3 regions of the Lysinibacillus sp. G4S2 genome follow, and region 1 is predicted to be linked to each of the others. Evidence: riboswitches for the same ligand, from Rfam matches in the RefSeq annotation. Region 1 holds a riboswitch; each other region holds the start of a gene.
What was found. Region 1 has a riboswitch for S-adenosylmethionine ahead of metA (homoserine O-acetyltransferase MetA). Riboswitches for the same ligand answer to the same signal wherever they lie in the genome.
Positions count from the first base shown of each region.

Region 2: it holds a riboswitch for S-adenosylmethionine, as region 1 does, so the genes downstream of both, QUF91_RS22395 (methionine ABC transporter ATP-binding protein) here and metA (homoserine O-acetyltransferase MetA) in region 1, are expected to answer to the same signal.
Region 3: it holds a riboswitch for S-adenosylmethionine, as region 1 does, so the genes downstream of both, QUF91_RS22810 (Na+/H+ antiporter NhaC family protein) here and metA (homoserine O-acetyltransferase MetA) in region 1, are expected to answer to the same signal.

Region 1 covers NZ_JAUCFJ010000002.1:2,821,023-2,826,775, forward strand. Annotated here, with positions in the region: gene QUF91_RS14510 (GerAB/ArcD/ProY family transporter) at 1-1,818, shown strand, start outside; gene QUF91_RS14515 (hypothetical protein) at 1,877-2,128, shown strand; gene metA (homoserine O-acetyltransferase MetA) at 2,217-3,152, opposite strand; SAM riboswitch class I at 3,307-3,420, opposite strand; gene QUF91_RS14525 (hypothetical protein) at 3,660-3,857, shown strand; gene QUF91_RS14530 (IS4 family transposase) at 4,391-5,518, opposite strand; gene QUF91_RS14535 (YkyB family protein) at 5,634-5,753, opposite strand, start outside.
Region 2 covers NZ_JAUCFJ010000002.1:4,385,752-4,391,504, reverse strand. Annotated here, with positions in the region: gene QUF91_RS22430 (acyl-CoA dehydrogenase family protein) at 1-1,654, shown strand, start outside; gene QUF91_RS22425 (hypothetical protein) at 1,785-2,213, shown strand; gene QUF91_RS22420 (hypothetical protein) at 2,210-2,800, shown strand; gene QUF91_RS22415 (arsenate reductase family protein) at 2,999-3,355, shown strand; gene gcvH (glycine cleavage system protein GcvH) at 3,481-3,861, shown strand; gene QUF91_RS22405 (toprim domain-containing protein) at 4,041-4,382, shown strand; gene QUF91_RS22400 (thioredoxin family protein) at 4,397-4,699, shown strand; SAM riboswitch class I at 4,762-4,865, shown strand; gene QUF91_RS22395 (methionine ABC transporter ATP-binding protein) at 4,975-5,753, shown strand, end outside.
Region 3 covers NZ_JAUCFJ010000002.1:4,464,853-4,470,605, forward strand. Annotated here, with positions in the region: gene QUF91_RS28340 (hypothetical protein) at 1-118, shown strand, start outside; gene QUF91_RS22790 (SMI1/KNR4 family protein) at 514-825, shown strand; gene QUF91_RS22795 (IS30 family transposase) at 904-1,971, shown strand; gene QUF91_RS22800 (hypothetical protein) at 2,316-2,465, shown strand; gene QUF91_RS28210 (DNA/RNA helicase domain-containing protein) at 2,717-2,848, opposite strand; gene QUF91_RS22805 (protein NO VEIN domain-containing protein) at 2,915-4,048, opposite strand; SAM riboswitch class I at 4,452-4,559, shown strand; gene QUF91_RS22810 (Na+/H+ antiporter NhaC family protein) at 4,666-5,753, shown strand, end outside.

The DNA of each region.
Region 1 (5,753 bases):
ATTAAAACGTTTATGTATTTTTATGCCTCCGTAATCGGCATAGCACAAATATGTAAAATCAAAGATCATCGTCCGCTCATTGTGCCACTCGGAATGATTAGTATTGGCTTTTCGCAAATTATTCATCCTGATATCGTCCATTCCAATACTTATAATAACGAAATTTGGCCTTTGTTTTGTGGTACCTTTGCAATTTTGTTACCGATAGTTTTACTAATCGCTGCAAAAATTCGCAATATTAATGGTAATCAAGGGAATACAAACTGTAATTGTAATACACAGAATGCAAGTAATAGCAATAACGGAAATGCTGCTAATAATGCAAGTGATAACAACTGCCAAAATACTGCAATGAATGGAAGTAATTGCAATTGCGGTAATGCTTCTAATAATGCAAGTGATAACAACAGCCTAAATGCTACACAGAATGAAACTAATAGCAATAGTGGAAGTGCTACTAATAATCCAAACGATAGCAACGGTCAAAACGCTGTACAGAGTGGAAGTAATTGCAATAGCGGAAATACTGCTAATAATGCAAGTAATAACAATAGCCAAAATGCTGAAATGAATGGAAGTAATGGCAATAGCGGTAATGCTTCTAATAATGCAAGCAATAACAATAGCCAAAACGCAATGAATGGAAGTAATGGCAATAGCGGTAATGCTTCTAATAATGCAAGCAATAACAATAGCCAAAACGCAATGAATGGAAGTAATGGCAATAGCGGTAATGCTTCTAATAATGCAAGCAATAACAACAGCCAAAACGCTGCTACTAATACAAACAATAACAACTGCCAAAATGCTGCTCCTAATGCAAACAATAACAACAGCCAAAATTCTGCTACTAATTCAAGCAATAACAACAGCCAAAACGCTGCTACTAATACAAACAATAACAACAGCCAAAATGCTACTATAAATACAAGCAATAACAACAGTCAAAATGCTACTGATAATGCTAGCAACAGCCAAAACGCTACTACTAATACAAACAATAGCAACAGCCAAAATGCTACTACAAATACAAGCAATAACAACAGTCAAAACGCTGCAAATAATGCAAGCGATAAAAACAGTCAAAATGCTGCAATGAATGGAAGTAATTGCAATAGCGGAAATACTGCTAATAATGCAAGCAATAACCTTAGCCAAAATTCTGCTACTAACACTAGCAATAACAACAGCCAAAATTCTGCTACTAATACTAGCAATAACAACAATCAAAGTGCTGCTGCTAATGCAAGCGATAAAAACAGTCAAAATGCTGCTACTAATACAAACAATAACAACAGCCAAAATTCTGCTACTAATACAAACAATAACAACAGCCAAAATTCTGCTACTAACTCTAGCAATAACAACAATCAAAATGCTGCTACTAATACAAACAATAACAACAGCCAAAATTCTGCTACTAATGCGAGCGATAAAAACAGTCAAAATGCGGCTACTAATACTAGCAATAATAACAATCAAAATGCTACTACTAATGCGAGCGATAAAAACAGTCAAAATGCGGCTACTAATACAAACAATAACAACAGCCAAAATGCTACTACTAATACAAACAATAACAACAGTCAAAATGCTGCTACTAATGCGAGCGATAAAAACAGTCAAAATGCGGCTACTAATACTAGCAATAATAACAATCAAAATGCTGCTACTAATGCGAGCGATAAAAACAGTCAAAATGCGGCTACTAATACTAGCAATAACAACAGCCAAAATGCGGCTACTAATACTAGCAATAACAGCCAAAATGGTACGACTAATATAGCAATAACAATAGCCAAAATGCGGAACTACTAATACTAGCAATAACAACAGCAAAATACAGCTACTAATACTAGCAATAACAACAGCCAAAATGCGGCTACATAATACTAGCAATAACAACAGCCAAAATGCGGCTACTAATACTAGCAATAACAATAATCAAAATGCTGCTACTAATGCGAGCGATAAAAACAGTCAAAATGCTGCTACTAATACTAGCAATAACAACAATCAAAATACTGCTACTAATGCGAGCGATAAAAACAGCCAAAATGCTGCAAAGAACGAAAGTAATACAAAAAATCAAAATGTATCTATCAATGAACATCCGCCAAAAAATTAGCAACATATTCGGATAAAAAAATGATGACCACGAAATAATCAAGGTCATCATTTTACTTTACAATCGAGAGTTTATAAAAACCATGCGCTTATATATGATATTCAATTTCATCAACGAAATCCCATTCATATGGTGTTTCTTGGTAAACATAGTAGTTCAACCAGTTTGAGAATAATAAATGTGTATGGGCACGCCATGTATTATTCGGTTCTTTTGATGGATCATCATTTGGGAAGTAATTCACTGGAACTGCAATATCCAATCCTTTTGCAACATCACGACTATATTCATCTGCTAATGTTGTTGCATCATATTCAAGGTGGCCTGTAATCATAATGTTTTTATTATCCTTCGATTGCACAATAAAGACACCCGCATCTTCTGAATACGATAATAAACGTAGATCAGGATGGTTGCGGACTTCCTCAATGGAGACTGATGTATAACGTGAATGTGGAGCCGTAAATAAATCACTGAAGCCACGTACTAAATCCACTGTTAAATCCGTAATGACATGGGAATAAACACCTGAACATTTAGCAGGAAGCTCAATTTTGCCAATACCGTAATGATGGTATAACGCTGCTTGTGCACCCCAACATATATGAAGGATCGATGTTACGTTCTTTTTGGACCAATCCATGATTTCTGATATTTCCTGCCAGTAGTTCACATCTTCAAATGCCATTTTTTCTACTGGTGCTCCCGTAATAATCATGCCATCATAGCGGCGATGGCGAATTTGATGAAAGGTCGTGTAAAATAACTGTAAATGTGATTTACTAACATTTTTTGATTCATGCGTAGCAGTATTTAAAAATGTAATATTGACTTGTAATGGTGTGTTACCTAATAAACGTAGTAATTGTAGCTCTGTTTTTTCTTTTTCTGGCATTAAATTTAAAATTAATATATTTAACGGACGAATTTGTTGGGTTTTCGCTCTATCCTCTTCCATTACGAAGATTTTTTCCTCACGTAAATGTTCTCCAGCTGGTAAGTTTTTCGGAATATTAATTGGCATCTTGCATTCCCCTCTCTTTTATTTCTCTCTTTCTAACATCAATTAGTGCCTTAGTATCCATGCACAAAGCTCATAAAATCTTTTATCGAATTAAATTAAAAAATCCCCCTCATTCCATTTGAGATAGAATGAGAAGGATTTTTTACCACGTTCACTCTTATCTCTCAAAGGATCAATCCTTCGCTGGAATTAGCACCTTTCTAACTTTTTTTGTTAGAGGTTGCTGAAGCGTCATCGGGCCAAATCCCTCAGCTTCTCTTGATAAGATTATTTAATTAAAATGAATTGTAACATGAACAATTAGGAATTTCAATAATACATAGAATATTTTGTTATTAACATGCATGTTCTACTATGAATTGATGAACACTATTCTTGATGCAAACCTTATTTACACGATGAAATATTATGAGATTCCTAATAGCTTTAATTTGGGAGTAATACATTTACTATTGGGATTTAGATCGCATTTATGTAGAAATGGAAAATCAAAGTTATTGCGTTTGCATGTGGAACATTGATGAATATGAAATTCGATGGACGTTATTTATTGATATTCCAGATGAGGACGGTGGAACTCATAGTGAACCAATTAATGAAGGTATAACTGACTTTGATTCTTCTGAAGATGAACGCGAGATGAAATTTAATCTATCCGAATGGGAAGAAGAAATGAAGGAAAGCAATTTGTTTCATTGGTACTGAATTTTCTAAAGGATGAAATTAATGAATGTGATGGTGCAAGTGAAGACAGTGGAGTACACGTTGATTTAAGAAATTGTAACTATTATGTTTTAGGTCGTAAATGGACAGAAGTAATTGAAGAATTCCTAAAAAAATGGCTATGGATTCTACTTTACAGGTGCAGACGGACATTGGACTAATATCTATAAATATAAAAGTTTAGTACCACAAATTTAAGTGAAAGTCGTCATAGCAACTATAAACCGCGTTGACTGAAGATGAGATCAATGAGCTATTGAAATAAAACAATCTACATGTTCCTTTGAGAATGATGAGACGGTTACTTATTTATTTGATAAGTTTAAAGATGACTTTATAGGCTTATCTAATATGATCGAGGAAGTTGAAAATAAATTATCAATTTACACTGTAAAGTTTACGGATTTGATATTTTTAAAAAATTTATTTAGATAATATCTATCTTAATTCCTCCAATAATATGTTTACTAGTGTAATTTTCTTATTCTCATTTCACACGTGTTGATTAACCAAAATTATACAGTAGTTGAATGATTTATGTTCCAATGAAACACCAGGATTTCTTTCACCCTGATTCGCCATTCTATTGGCAGGGCAGCACAAAGAAACATCCGTGTAAAACCTACGAATGATAAGGGTTTGATATTATTTTTCTTATTCCCTTGTGTATGAAGAAATTTCAAACAAACATAGGCAATAAGGGCTACGAATAGCTGATTGAATACAGCATTTTTTGTTGTTCCGAATAGAACAGGTACGTTCAAGTTTTGTTTAATCCAACGGAAAAAATTTTCAATCGCCCAACGTGACTTATACATGTTGGCAATTTCTTCAGCGGTGATATCCATTAAACTTGTCACGACACGTATTTCTTTATCTTCATGATCTATGAATTGAACGACACGATGGCGTTTTTTCGTTTGTTTTTGTGGCGTCCCAAGCGTACAAGTAAAATCAGCTGTCACATTGGAATCGTTGGTACGACTACCTTGGAGCGATTTTTTGCGATTTAATTGCACATTGTCTTTTAAACGTAACACAAAATGTTGATATTCTTTCAGGTAGCGATCGACTTTATCAATAGAAAAGTAGGCACGGTCACAAACGAGGATAAACCTTTTATCTTCAAGGAATTCGCCAATGGGACCATCATGTTTTAAACCGGTTGTTTCTACGACTTTTAAGGGCATCGCAGTTTCATTAGTAAAACTAACATGTAATTTGATTCCTGAACGTTCGCCGTGATAGACAGCCCAAGGTAATCTTGTTTTGCCTACTGTAATGGTAGTTGAATCAACGGCTAATAATCTTTTCGGCAATTTCAATTTACGACGAGCTGCACGGTTGAGCTTCCCGACAATCACTTCAAAAATTCGTTTGATGATGCCATAATCAAGTGCCTTTAAATGTTTAGAAAGCGATGAATGATTCACCGAAACAAGACCGTTACTTGGACCCACATCCGCTGCGTGGCGTAAACTTTTCCACTCGTTCGTGGCAGCACCAATTAAATACGAAATGAGCGTGGGAACTGTACATTTTCGTGCTGTTTCTACATAACCGAATTCGCTTAAGATTGATTGCCATTCTTCCTCTGAAAGAAAGGTTTGAATGAGTGTAAAAATCGTGTTATTCTTGTTCAAGAGAGATTCCTCATTTCGTAATTGTTTGTGTAGTAACTAACATTTTACATGAGAATCTCTCTTTTTGTATAATTTTTATTGGAAGAAATTAGATAATCAACACGCGTGTTCTCATTTATACATTATCTATGTATCTATTTAGTAGATTTTCAGCTTCAAAAAAATTAAGACTTACTTTACGTGTTCTTTCAGATGAAATTTCATTTTCCAACACCCCTAAATGTGTTAGATTGGC
Region 2 (5,753 bases), 1.6 Mb from region 1:
TGTAGCAAATGAAGTGTTACCAGTCGTTGAAAAATTAGAAAACCATGAATTTGAGCATTCGGTTCGTCTACTAAAAAGCGCAGGTGAGCTTGGCTTACTAGGTGCAGATGTACCTGAAGAATATGAGGGTCTAGAATTAGACAAAGTTTCTTCTGCATTAATCGCAGAAAAAATGTCTGTTGCTGGTGGCTTCTCTATTACGCACGGTGCACACGTAGGTATTGGTTCTTTACCAATCGTACTTTTCGGAAATGAAGATCAAAAGAAAAAGTATTTACCAAAGCTTGCGTCAGGTGAATTAATTGCTGCTTACGCATTAACAGAGCCAGGTTCAGGTTCTGATGCATTAGGTGCAAAAACGACGGCGAAGTTAAATGATGCAGGTACGCATTATATTTTAAATGGTGAAAAGCAATGGATTACAAATGCAGGCTTTGCAGATGTATTTGTTGTCTATACAAAAATTGATGGCGAAAAATTCACAGCATTTATCGTAGAACGCGCTTACAAAGGTGTTTCGGTTGGCCCAGAAGAGAAAAAAATGGGGATCAAATCTTCATCAACACGTACATTAGTACTTGAAGATGCAGAAGTACCTGTAGAAAACCTATTAGGTGAAGTGGGACGCGGACACGTTATTGCCTTTAATATTTTAAATATCGGTCGCTATAAACTAGGTGTTGGAACAATTGGTGGTTCGAAACGTGCACTAGAGCTAGCTATTAAATATACAAATCAGCGTCAGCAATTTAAAACGAAGCTGTCTGATTTCAACCTAACAAAAGAAAAATTATCGACAATGGCTTCACAATTATATGCATCTGAATCATTAAATTATCGTACAGTAGGATTATTTGAGGATCGTTTAAGTCAGCTAAGCCCAGATGAGCAAAAACAAGGGAAAGTTATTGCTGGTGCAATTGCAGAGTATGCTATTGAATGTTCTATTGCGAAAGTATTTGGTTCTGAGACTTTAGATTACATTGCAGATGAAGCGGTTCAATTACACGGTGGTTACGGCTTTATGGCTGAATATGAAGTAGAACGTATTTATCGTGATTCTCGTATTAATCGTATTTTTGAAGGAACAAATGAAATTAACCGCATGATTGTACCAGGTACATTTATGAAAAAGGCATTAAAAGGTGAATTGCCATTACTACAAGTCGCTCAAAATCTACAACAAGAGCTTCTCATGTTAATGCCTGAGGATGTAGGAACAGAGCCGCTAGCACAAGAAAAATATCTTGTGAAAAATGCGAAGAAAATTGCTGTATTAGCAGCAGGTTTAGCTGCACAACGCTACGGCGCGAAGCTCGATCAAGAGCAAGAAGTATTGGTGAATATTGCAAATATCGCAAACCAACTATTCGCTATGGAATCAGCTGTATTACGTACAGAAAAAGCGATTGCTCGTGACGGTGCTGAGAAAGCGCATCAAAAATTACTTTACACTCAAATCTTCTGCCAAGAAGCATTTGCAGAAATTGAAAAAGAAGCTAAAGATACGATTCTTGCTTCAGCAGACGGCGATGCGGCACGCATGACATTGTCTGCACTACGTAAGTTAACTCGCAACAACCCATACAACTTAATCGCGAAGAAACGCGAAGCTTCTGTTAAATTGATTGAAGCAGAAAAATTTGTAGTTTAACTTTTTTCAGCGGGTGTCACGGAATCGGCTTTGCACAAGCACAAAGCCGATTCCGGACGCAATTATGCCAAGGCATAATTGATATAGCAAAAAAACCTAGCTATCCATCGAGGTGTGATAGCTAGGTTTTTTGTTGGAAATAAAAGTAGGGCTCTTCGACAAAACGAGGGGGTTTTCCGTTCCGTCTGGGCGCGAGCTTCTCGGCAATTTATCAGCGATTCATGAAGTTATCGGCGGTACTAGAAATTTTATCAGCGATTTCCATGATGTTATCAGCGATACTCGGCAATTTATCAGCGATATCCATGAAGTTATCAGCGATCCCGGCAATTTATCAGCGATTTTCATGATGTTATCAGCGCTTCTCGGCAATTTATCAGCGATTTTCATGATGTTATCAGCGCTTCTCGGCAATTTATCAGCGATTTTCATGATGTTATCAGCGCTTCTCGGCAATTTATCAGCGATTTTCATGATGTTATCAGCGATACTCGGCAATTTATCAGCGATTACCATGAAGTTATCAGCGATCCCGGCAATTTATCAGCGATTACCATGATGTTATCAGCGATACTCGGCAATTTATCAGCGATTTACAAGAAGTTATCAGCGATACTCGGCAATTTATCAGCGATTCATGATGTTATCAGCGGATCCCAGCAATTTATCAGCGATTCCCATGAAGTTATCAGCGATACTCGGCAATTTATCAGCGATTCCCATGAAGTTATCAGCGATCCCGGCAATTTATCAGCGATTCCCATGAAGTTATCAGCGATTCTCAGCAATTTATCAGCGATCGGCATTTTGGAGCAACGAGAAATTACCTCCGCTCCAGTTGTAACTGACGCTGCGCTTTCGCACGGACAAAACCATGTTGTAGCTGACGCTGCGCTTTCGCACGGACAAAACCATGTTGTAGCTGACGCTGCGCTTTCGCACGGACAAAACCATGTTGTTGCTGACGCTGCGCTTTCGCACGGACAAAACCATGTTGTAGCTGACGCTGCGCTTTCGCACAGACAAAACCATGTTGTAGCTGACGCTGCGCTTTCGCACGGACAAAACTATGTTGTTGCTGACACTACGCTGACGCACAGAGCAAACCATGTTGTTGCGACATGTAAGAAAATACACGCTATATGAATTGATTGATTTCCGTTCCAGCTGGACGCCCCAACAGGAAAGCCCTCAGCCGGAACGGAAATCAACCCTACGCTATTGAAGTGATGAGCTATTAATTGTTTCATTTTGGTTCGTAACGGTTATGATGGTATACTACAGACAAATGAGGGAGACGCTGAAAATTTAGCGCCCTGAAAACGATAGTAGAGGAGCCTTTAAATGACGATTCAATTTATTCATTATCCGAAATGTACTACTTGTAAAAAAGCTCAAAAATGGCTAGATGAAAATGAGATTTCATATGAAGAGGTACACATTGTCGAACAACCGCCTACAAAGGACGAATTAACAAGCTTATGGCAAGCGAGTGGGTTGCCATTAAAGAAATTTTTCAATACTTCTGGTATGAAATATCGTGAGCTTGGTTTGAAGGATAAGCTAGCTGAAATGCCTGAGGAGGAGCAGCTTGAACTGCTTGCTTCAGATGGTATGTTGATTAAACGTCCGATCGTAACAGATGGAAAAAAAGTTACTTTAGGGTTTAAAGAATCAGATTTTGAGCAAGCTTGGAAATAACCGCTTTTAACTTCTTTCAGCGCATGTCACGGAATTATGCTGAGGCATAATTGATTCTTGTTTTTATGGTAGAAGTATGGCACACTGAAGATGAATATATTACATATTTATGGAGGGGTTTTTGCATGAGCACACCAAAAGACTTACGTTACTCTGAAGAGCATGAATGGGTAAAATTAGAAGATGGTAAAGTACGTATCGGTATTTCTCACTTCGCACAATCTGAACTTGGAGATATCGTTTTCGTTGAGCTTCCACAAGTTGGCGACGAAATCAAAACAGATGATCCATTCGGTAGTGTAGAATCTGTAAAAACAGTTTCTGAATTATACGCACCAATCTCAGGTACAGTAGTTGAAGTAAATGCAGATTTAGAAGATAGCCCAGAATTCGTTAATGAATCACCATATGAAAAAGCATGGATGATCGTTGTAGAGCCTGCTGATGCATCAGAAGTTGAAAAACTTATGACAGCTGAGCAATACGATGAAATGATTGCTGAATAAGACAAGCCCTAATAAAAAAACGTCGGAAATCACCGGCGTTTTTTATTATCTTCATTCCTTCCACCACGTTGGGAGAAGAATACACTTGAAGTCCCTTATCAATGGGTGTCTTATATGATCATCGACAGAGTGTTATGGATATAATGAGCATAAGGGATATGTCTAATGGGGGTGGCGTGATGTTCGAGGGAAAATGCTTAATTGTCGAAGGGCGTTCGGATAAACTTCAAATTAAACCTATTTTAAGTGAAGATGTTATAATCCTTTGTACGAATGGTACAATTGGAGTTCATCAATTAGAAGAGTTACTGGATCCATATGAGGGCTGTGAGCTTTATACATTCTTTGATGCAGATACATCGGGTGATAAGCTACGGGCATTAATGGACAGACATTATCCAGAGGCTGAGCATTTACGTACGATGCCGACATATAAGGAAGTTGAGACAACTCCGAGAAAGGTGTTAGCGATGATATTGCTTCGTGCACACTTCTCAATCCATAATAAATATATTTTGTAAGGTTGCGTGAAAAGATGGAAGAATGGTCAAAAGAGCAGTGGGACACGGCTGTACAGTCCGGTGAAAAGGCTGCCTTTTATTTATATACACCTATGTGTGGAACGTGTACAGTTGCCTCGAAAATGATGACGATTGTCGAGCAATTACTACCACATTTACAGGTTGGTAAAGCGAATATTAATTTTATAGAGCACATAGCTTTTGATAATAAAATCGAAAGTGTACCATGTTTACTCGTTTGTGATGGCAAAAAAGTGATAGAAAAGGTTTATGCCTTTCAATCCGTACCATTTTTATACGAATTATTAAAAAAATAAATTGACGGAGCTTTACTCGCGTGGTAAAGTACGAATATATTAAAAAATATAAATATATCGAACTCTTATAAAGAGTGGCGGAGGGAAGTGCCCTATGAAGCCCGGCAACCATCACAAAGTGAAAAGGTGCCAAATCACCCAAAGATTTATCTTTGACAGATGAGAGAACGGTTTAGCGTATAAGTTACGTGACCCCTTCTACTTGTCTATAAAGTGAAGGGGTTTTTTTACTTCCTTCAGCGGGTGACACGGATATGAGAAAAGGAGAATTCGCTATGATCCAGCTGCAAAATATTACGAAGAAATACAAAACTGCGAATGGCGAATTAACAGCAGTCAAAGACGTCAACCTTTCTATTAACAAAGGTGAAATTTTTGGCATTATCGGCTATAGTGGCGCTGGTAAAAGTACGATGATTCGCTTATTAAACGGTTTAGAAAAACCTACATCTGGTACGGTGACGGTTAACAATCAAGAATTTTCATCTATAAAGGGGCAAAAGCTCAGAGATGCTAGACAAAAGGTCAGTATGATTTTCCAGCATTTTAATTTACTTTGGTCTAGAACTGTTGAGGAAAATATCGCTTTCCCACTAGAAATCGCAGGTGTTCCAAAGGCACAACGTGAAGCGCGAGTGAATGAATTGATCACACTTGTTGGCTTAGGGGGGCGCGCTAAGGCGTATCCATCACAGCTATCAGGGGGACAAAAGCAACGTGTAGGTATCGCTCGCGCCCTTGCTAATAATCCAGAGGTATTGTTATGTGATGAGGCAACATCTGCACTCGATCCGGAGACAACAGATGCTATCCTTGATCTACTTGTCGATATTAATGAACGATTAGGTCTAACGATCGTATTAATTACACATGAAATGCACGTTATTCGCAAAATTTGTCATCGTGTAGCGGTTATGGAAGCCGGAGAAATTGTAGAGCGCGGTGAAGTATTACAAGTATTCCAAGCTCCACAAGCTGCCATTACGAAAAAATTCGTTTCTCAAATTACAGATACGAAAGAAACACAGGAAACAGTGGCACAAATTAAAGCAAA
Region 3 (5,753 bases), 1.6 Mb from region 1:
TTTAATTCGTTATCAAGGCGGGGAACCTGTTGAATATGCTTTAAAATTAAACATGAACTTTGCAACTTGGTTAGATAGACTCATTGTTAGTCAAGGATCTGAATTTTGGTTATGGTAAATTACTAAATTACGCTAAGGACTTTATCTTTTCACCTTTATACGAATAGGGAGTGTTCTCATATTGGATAAATTTAGAGCGAAATACGCAATCCCCTTGATGTTCATAACAAGTCTTATCCTACTAATTGTCAAACTAGGCGAAAATCTATTTTCTACCATTTGCTTAAGTATAGCTGTAGTTGGGTTTGGTACATTATCTTTATTAGATATAAAAAGGAAGTAAAATACATCTGAACCTTGAACAGTATAGATTGATCCCACTTCTCTTATTGAATTTCTTCCGTATAGCTATACATCGTTATGTTCCACGGAATTTAATTCCCTTGCCTTACTCATTCCACAGAGGATTGGATCTCCTTAGTGGATAAACTATTTGAAATAAGGTGATTCAGAATGACTATTGAATCGATTTTATCATCATTAAATAGACGATTAGAAAAAGATAAGAACATAACTTTACAAAGAGAAAATGGAGAAATCTTAAGTGTTACATGTTATTGGAACAGTCCAGTAACTGATCAGGAATTAAAAGAATTTTCTTTAAAAACCAATCTCATCTTGCCGAAAGACTTTCATTCATTTCTAAAATTATGTAATGGTGGAAAATTATTTTCAGATGGCGTGGATTACTTTGAATTGTTCAATTTAAAAGAAATGCTAAATTATTTGAAGGCGAATTGTAAAATCAGATTAGACACTGTATAAAAAAATGCATCAAATCGGAAAAATCGTGTATTATTGGAGTTCCTACACAACAATATACAAAGGAGATTTTTCGATTTGATGCAAAAAAAGCTTAACATAAAAGGAACTCAAAAGAAACCCAGACTTACTGAAATTCAACGTGGAAAGTTAGAAGCTTACCTTGATGAAGGGAATTTATCAAAAGCTGAGATTGCCCGTAGATTGGGTGTTTGTCGTGCTACTATATATAACGAAATCAAGCGTGGAACTACTACACAAGTGAGGATAGTAAATAGTAAACGAATCTATACCACGAAGTACTTCGCTACAACGGGTCAAGCAATCACTGAACGAAATGTGGCTCGTTCTCGTAACCCTTTGAAGGTGAAGCGAGTATCGGCTTTTCTAGAATACGCAGATCAATTAATGAAGGAAAAGGAGTGGTCTCCAGACGCTGTTGTTGGTCGTACATTGCTTGATGGTAAGTTTCGTCGTGAAGAAATGGTTTGCGCAAAAACTCTTTATGCGTATATAGATCTTAGGTTGTTGAAAACTAGAAATTCTGACTTAGTTTCCAAGACATCGCGTAAAACAAAGACAGTACGTAGGGCTAGAAAAAATATAAAATGTTTAGGCGAAAGTATTGAAAAACGCCCACAGCACATTGAAACACGAGAGGAATTTGGTCATTTTGAAATCGATTCAGTGATCGGTAGAAAAGACAAAGAAGATGATGTTTTATTAACACTGATCGAACGGAAAACGCGTCGAGAATTTATTTTCAAAATGGACGGTAAGGATGCGGATTCCGTGAACTATGCGATTGAAACCATTCTAAAGAATTTTGGGGAGTTAGCACCTAAACTATTCAAATCCATTACAGCAGATAACGGGAGTGAGTTTTCAGAGCTTGCGGAAAAATGCCAAGAGTTGATGGGGATTTACTTCACACACCCCTACTCATCATGGGAGCGAGGAACAAATGAAAACCACAATAGAATGATTCGTAGATGGTTACCAAAAGGAACGTCCATAGAGAACTACAGTAGATCTTACATCCAATCTGTAGAAGATAAAATGAACCACTTGCCACGACGAATACATGGATTCAAAACACCGCATGAGATGTTTGAGGAAGAATTAAAGAGATTAAGAGAATCAGCGTAAGAAGACGTGAATCAACCAACTCTTACCCTAGGGTTAATGGGAGTTTATTGTCTATCGGTCTTTCCGCCAATTTAACAGGAACCTGGCTCCACTTCAAGGGGCAAGCCCTTTCCGTTACGCCAGAACCCTGTTTTAACCAATTGGCAGACCGACAGACAATAAACATGAAGGTGAAAAGGAACAGAAAATATACGGACATGAGATGTATTAAAAAAAGTGTCTAACTTGATATTGCAATTTACGTAAATTATTTGAATGAATATGAAACAGATATTAATTATTATAAAAGTGCGTATGATAAAAGTTGGTATATGATTGGATATTATAAAGGATATGGTGATTACTTGTTCATTGATTCAGAAAAAGTTGCTAATGGGGACTACGACTATCTAATATATGTTCAAGTTGGAGATATTCAAAGATTATCAATGAATTTTGAAACTTGGCTGGATCGTTTCATCGTCGCACAAGGAGCTAGATATTGGTTATGGTGATTAGTTTAATTTATTGTATTACCTGTCAACATGATGAAATTCTCTGAACACAAAAAGCGCAATAGTGTATGGTCGTCTCTACCATAGCTATTGCGCTTTTTTAAATATGTCTTATTAAAATATATGATTACTTTTTCAAACTTTATGATTGGACTTCTACTAATCTATTTCTTAGCGCATCCCTACATCTTTATAATTCTCAGGTTTTATATCTAAACAATCTGATTGGTTATCGTACGTTATAGATGGCCCTATATTACACTCACATAGTTTAAATCGAAACCTTGAAGCTTATAGATTGATCCCGCTTCATTTATAGTGGATTTTTCTTCTGCCCAGATGTATTTCCCATCTGATATGTTCAATGGAATTTTGAATTGCACTTATCCTTGGTTATTTAATAAATGCCGCCGTCTTTCTTATGTAAATAATCTAATGTTGAAACTACGCTATTTGTCCTCCACTCGTGTGCCATATACATCAATTGTTGATGGAATATATGCATACTTACGTGTCAATAAATCACTTACTGAATTATAACTACTAAAATCATTATCTATTTCCATTTTCATCTCTCGATTCTTGCCTACTCCATATACACGCACTAGCCATATTTCATCTTTATACTGAATGAATTTTTCTAATTCAGGATAAGAAATTGAATAGACCGCGCTTGTACTTGTTGATGTTGTACCCTTTACTTCAATTTTAATTGGTCTTGGAGGAAACTGTGGCTGTAAATAATCGAACGCTGTAATATCGTATCCTAGTCCGTCACCTTGTGTTTGCGCTACATGCTCTACCTGTTCTCCATATTTTTCACCGAATACTTCTATTACTTTCTTTTTCACATATTCAAATACTTTTTGCTCTGCAATATCACCGATTTTTTTACGCTTTTTCAAGTCTTTTTGTAGCTGTTGTTGACTAACTACTCGGCCACGTTTATTTGCACTACCCGCTACCTTATTACTAACTCTAGACTCTCCCTGCTCGTAACTAGAAGTCGCAAACATTTCCTCGTTAATTTCACCATCTTCTATTAGTTCTGGTTCTGGTTCTGGTTCTGGTTCTGGTTCTGGTTCTGGTTCTGGTTCTGGTTCTGGTTCTGGTTCTGGTTCTGGTTCTGGTTCTAAGCTACCTTCGTTAATAAAGCTGTCAAACAAGCTAGCCCAAGTTTCTGGGCAAGGAAATAAGTAAGCCAGATTTCCTTGTCCACTTTCTTTAAAGGCTGAATATTTTTCTGGACGATCAGATTGCATATCTTCCCAAACATCTTTTATCATTATTGGTTGTTCTAAAATTGTGTAATCTACATCTACCCTATATCCCTCATTTGACCATAGTTTTTTCACCTTAAGCTCTTGAGGTTGTTCTGCAATATAACAATCTGAAAGTGCTATGCCTACTGCACGAATTGCTTGATCGTAACAACTGTAAATTTTATTACCAGTCCTAATTGTAGCCATTCGTTCATATGCATGCTTTCGATTTCCGTTTTTATCCTTTTGTGGAGACCACATATATCCCCCGCTAATTTCCTCTTTATGTGACTTATTTTGCATTACAATAAAATTACCCATATATTCACCCTTAGTTTCAGAAAACGTTCCATTTCATTTTTAACATTATTTAAATATTGTAATTTCACTATAATTTATGATTATTATATTGTCAAAAAGTTCATTAATAGTAAATAATATCGTGTTTATAATTAGGCTCAATTAGTAATTTTCTTATACTCAATATATATAATTTTCACAAGATGATTACGTGCAGTTCGTTTTAGTTACGAGAGATTATAGACACTATTTTACGAAAAATTTAAAGCTCCTCTTTTTTTACCTTAGGTAGTCTTAAAGCTGACTTTTTTGAGAAAACGAACTTTTATGTCGTTTTGAAATACAGTTTGATTAAAAATAAGTTGCAAATATAGATGTTTTATTATAATATTTTATTATTGTGCAAAAAAATAATATATTTTTCTTCTTATCAAGAGAGATGGAGGGACTGGCCCTATGAGATCTCGGCAGCGGAACTTAGTAATTAAGTTACTGTGCCAAATCCAGCAAGCAATGGCTTGATAGATAAGAGGAGTGTTTTATAAATATAAGACCTCTTCTTGTTATTTCAAGAAGAGGTCTTTTTTTAGAAAAAAATGGACAAGGACGTATCCATTTTAATTTTTGGAGGTTGAACAATGAAGAAAGAGAATCCATGGGCACTGATCCCATTTGTTGTTTTTTTAATTTTATTTATTGGTTCAGGGGTTATTACAGGTGATTTTTATGCCTTTCCTGTCATTGTAGCCATTTCCATTTCGGGTGCTGTGGCTCTGGCGATGAATCGAAAAGAGTCGTTTTCGCGAAAGGTTGATATTTTTTGCAAAGGCGCAGGAAATTTAAATGTCATGATGATGGTTGTTATTTTTCTCTTGGCTGGAGCCTTTTCAGCAGTAGCAAAAGGCATGGGGGCAGTGGACTCCACTGTTAATTTTGCTTTATCGGTCATTCCGCCAAACCTACTTGTCGTAGGCTTGTTCATCATTGCCTGCTTTATCTCCCTATCAATGGGTACATCTGTGGGAACGATTGTTGCACTGGCGCCAATTGGAGTTGGAATAAGCGAGCATATCGAACTTTCCATGGCTTTAGTAATGGCAGCGATTGTTGGCGGTTCGATGTTTGGCGATAATTTATCCATTATTTCAGATACGACAATTACTGCCGTTCGTTCACAAGGCGCACAAATGAAGGATAAATTTAAGGTGAATTTTTGGATTGTGTTGCCGGCAGCTATTATAACGAGCATTATTTTAGGGGTTATCACAATGGGTGAAACGGCACAAGTAGAGCATTTAAGCTATAGTTGGGTAAAAATTGTTCCTTATGTTTTGGTTATTATTTTAGCGTTAGCAGGAATGAATGTTTTCCTTGTTCTGACATTGGGCATTGTTCTCGCCGGGGCTGTTGGTTTAGCGGATGGTAGCTATCATTTGATGAGCCTTATGCAAACGATTGGCGAAGGAATGTCAGGCATGTATGAAATGGCATTTCTTGCGATATTAATAGCTGGAATGGTAGAGGTTATTAAGTTTAACGGAGGAATTGACTTCCTACTTCACCTTGCAACACGAAGAATTAAATCGAAAAAGGGTGCTGAATTTGGGATTGCCGGCCTTGTGGGCTTAACAAATTTATCTACGGCCAATAATACGATTGCTATTTTAATTGCTGGCCCACTTGCAAAAAACATTGCTGACCAATATGGGATTGAGCCGAGAAAGTC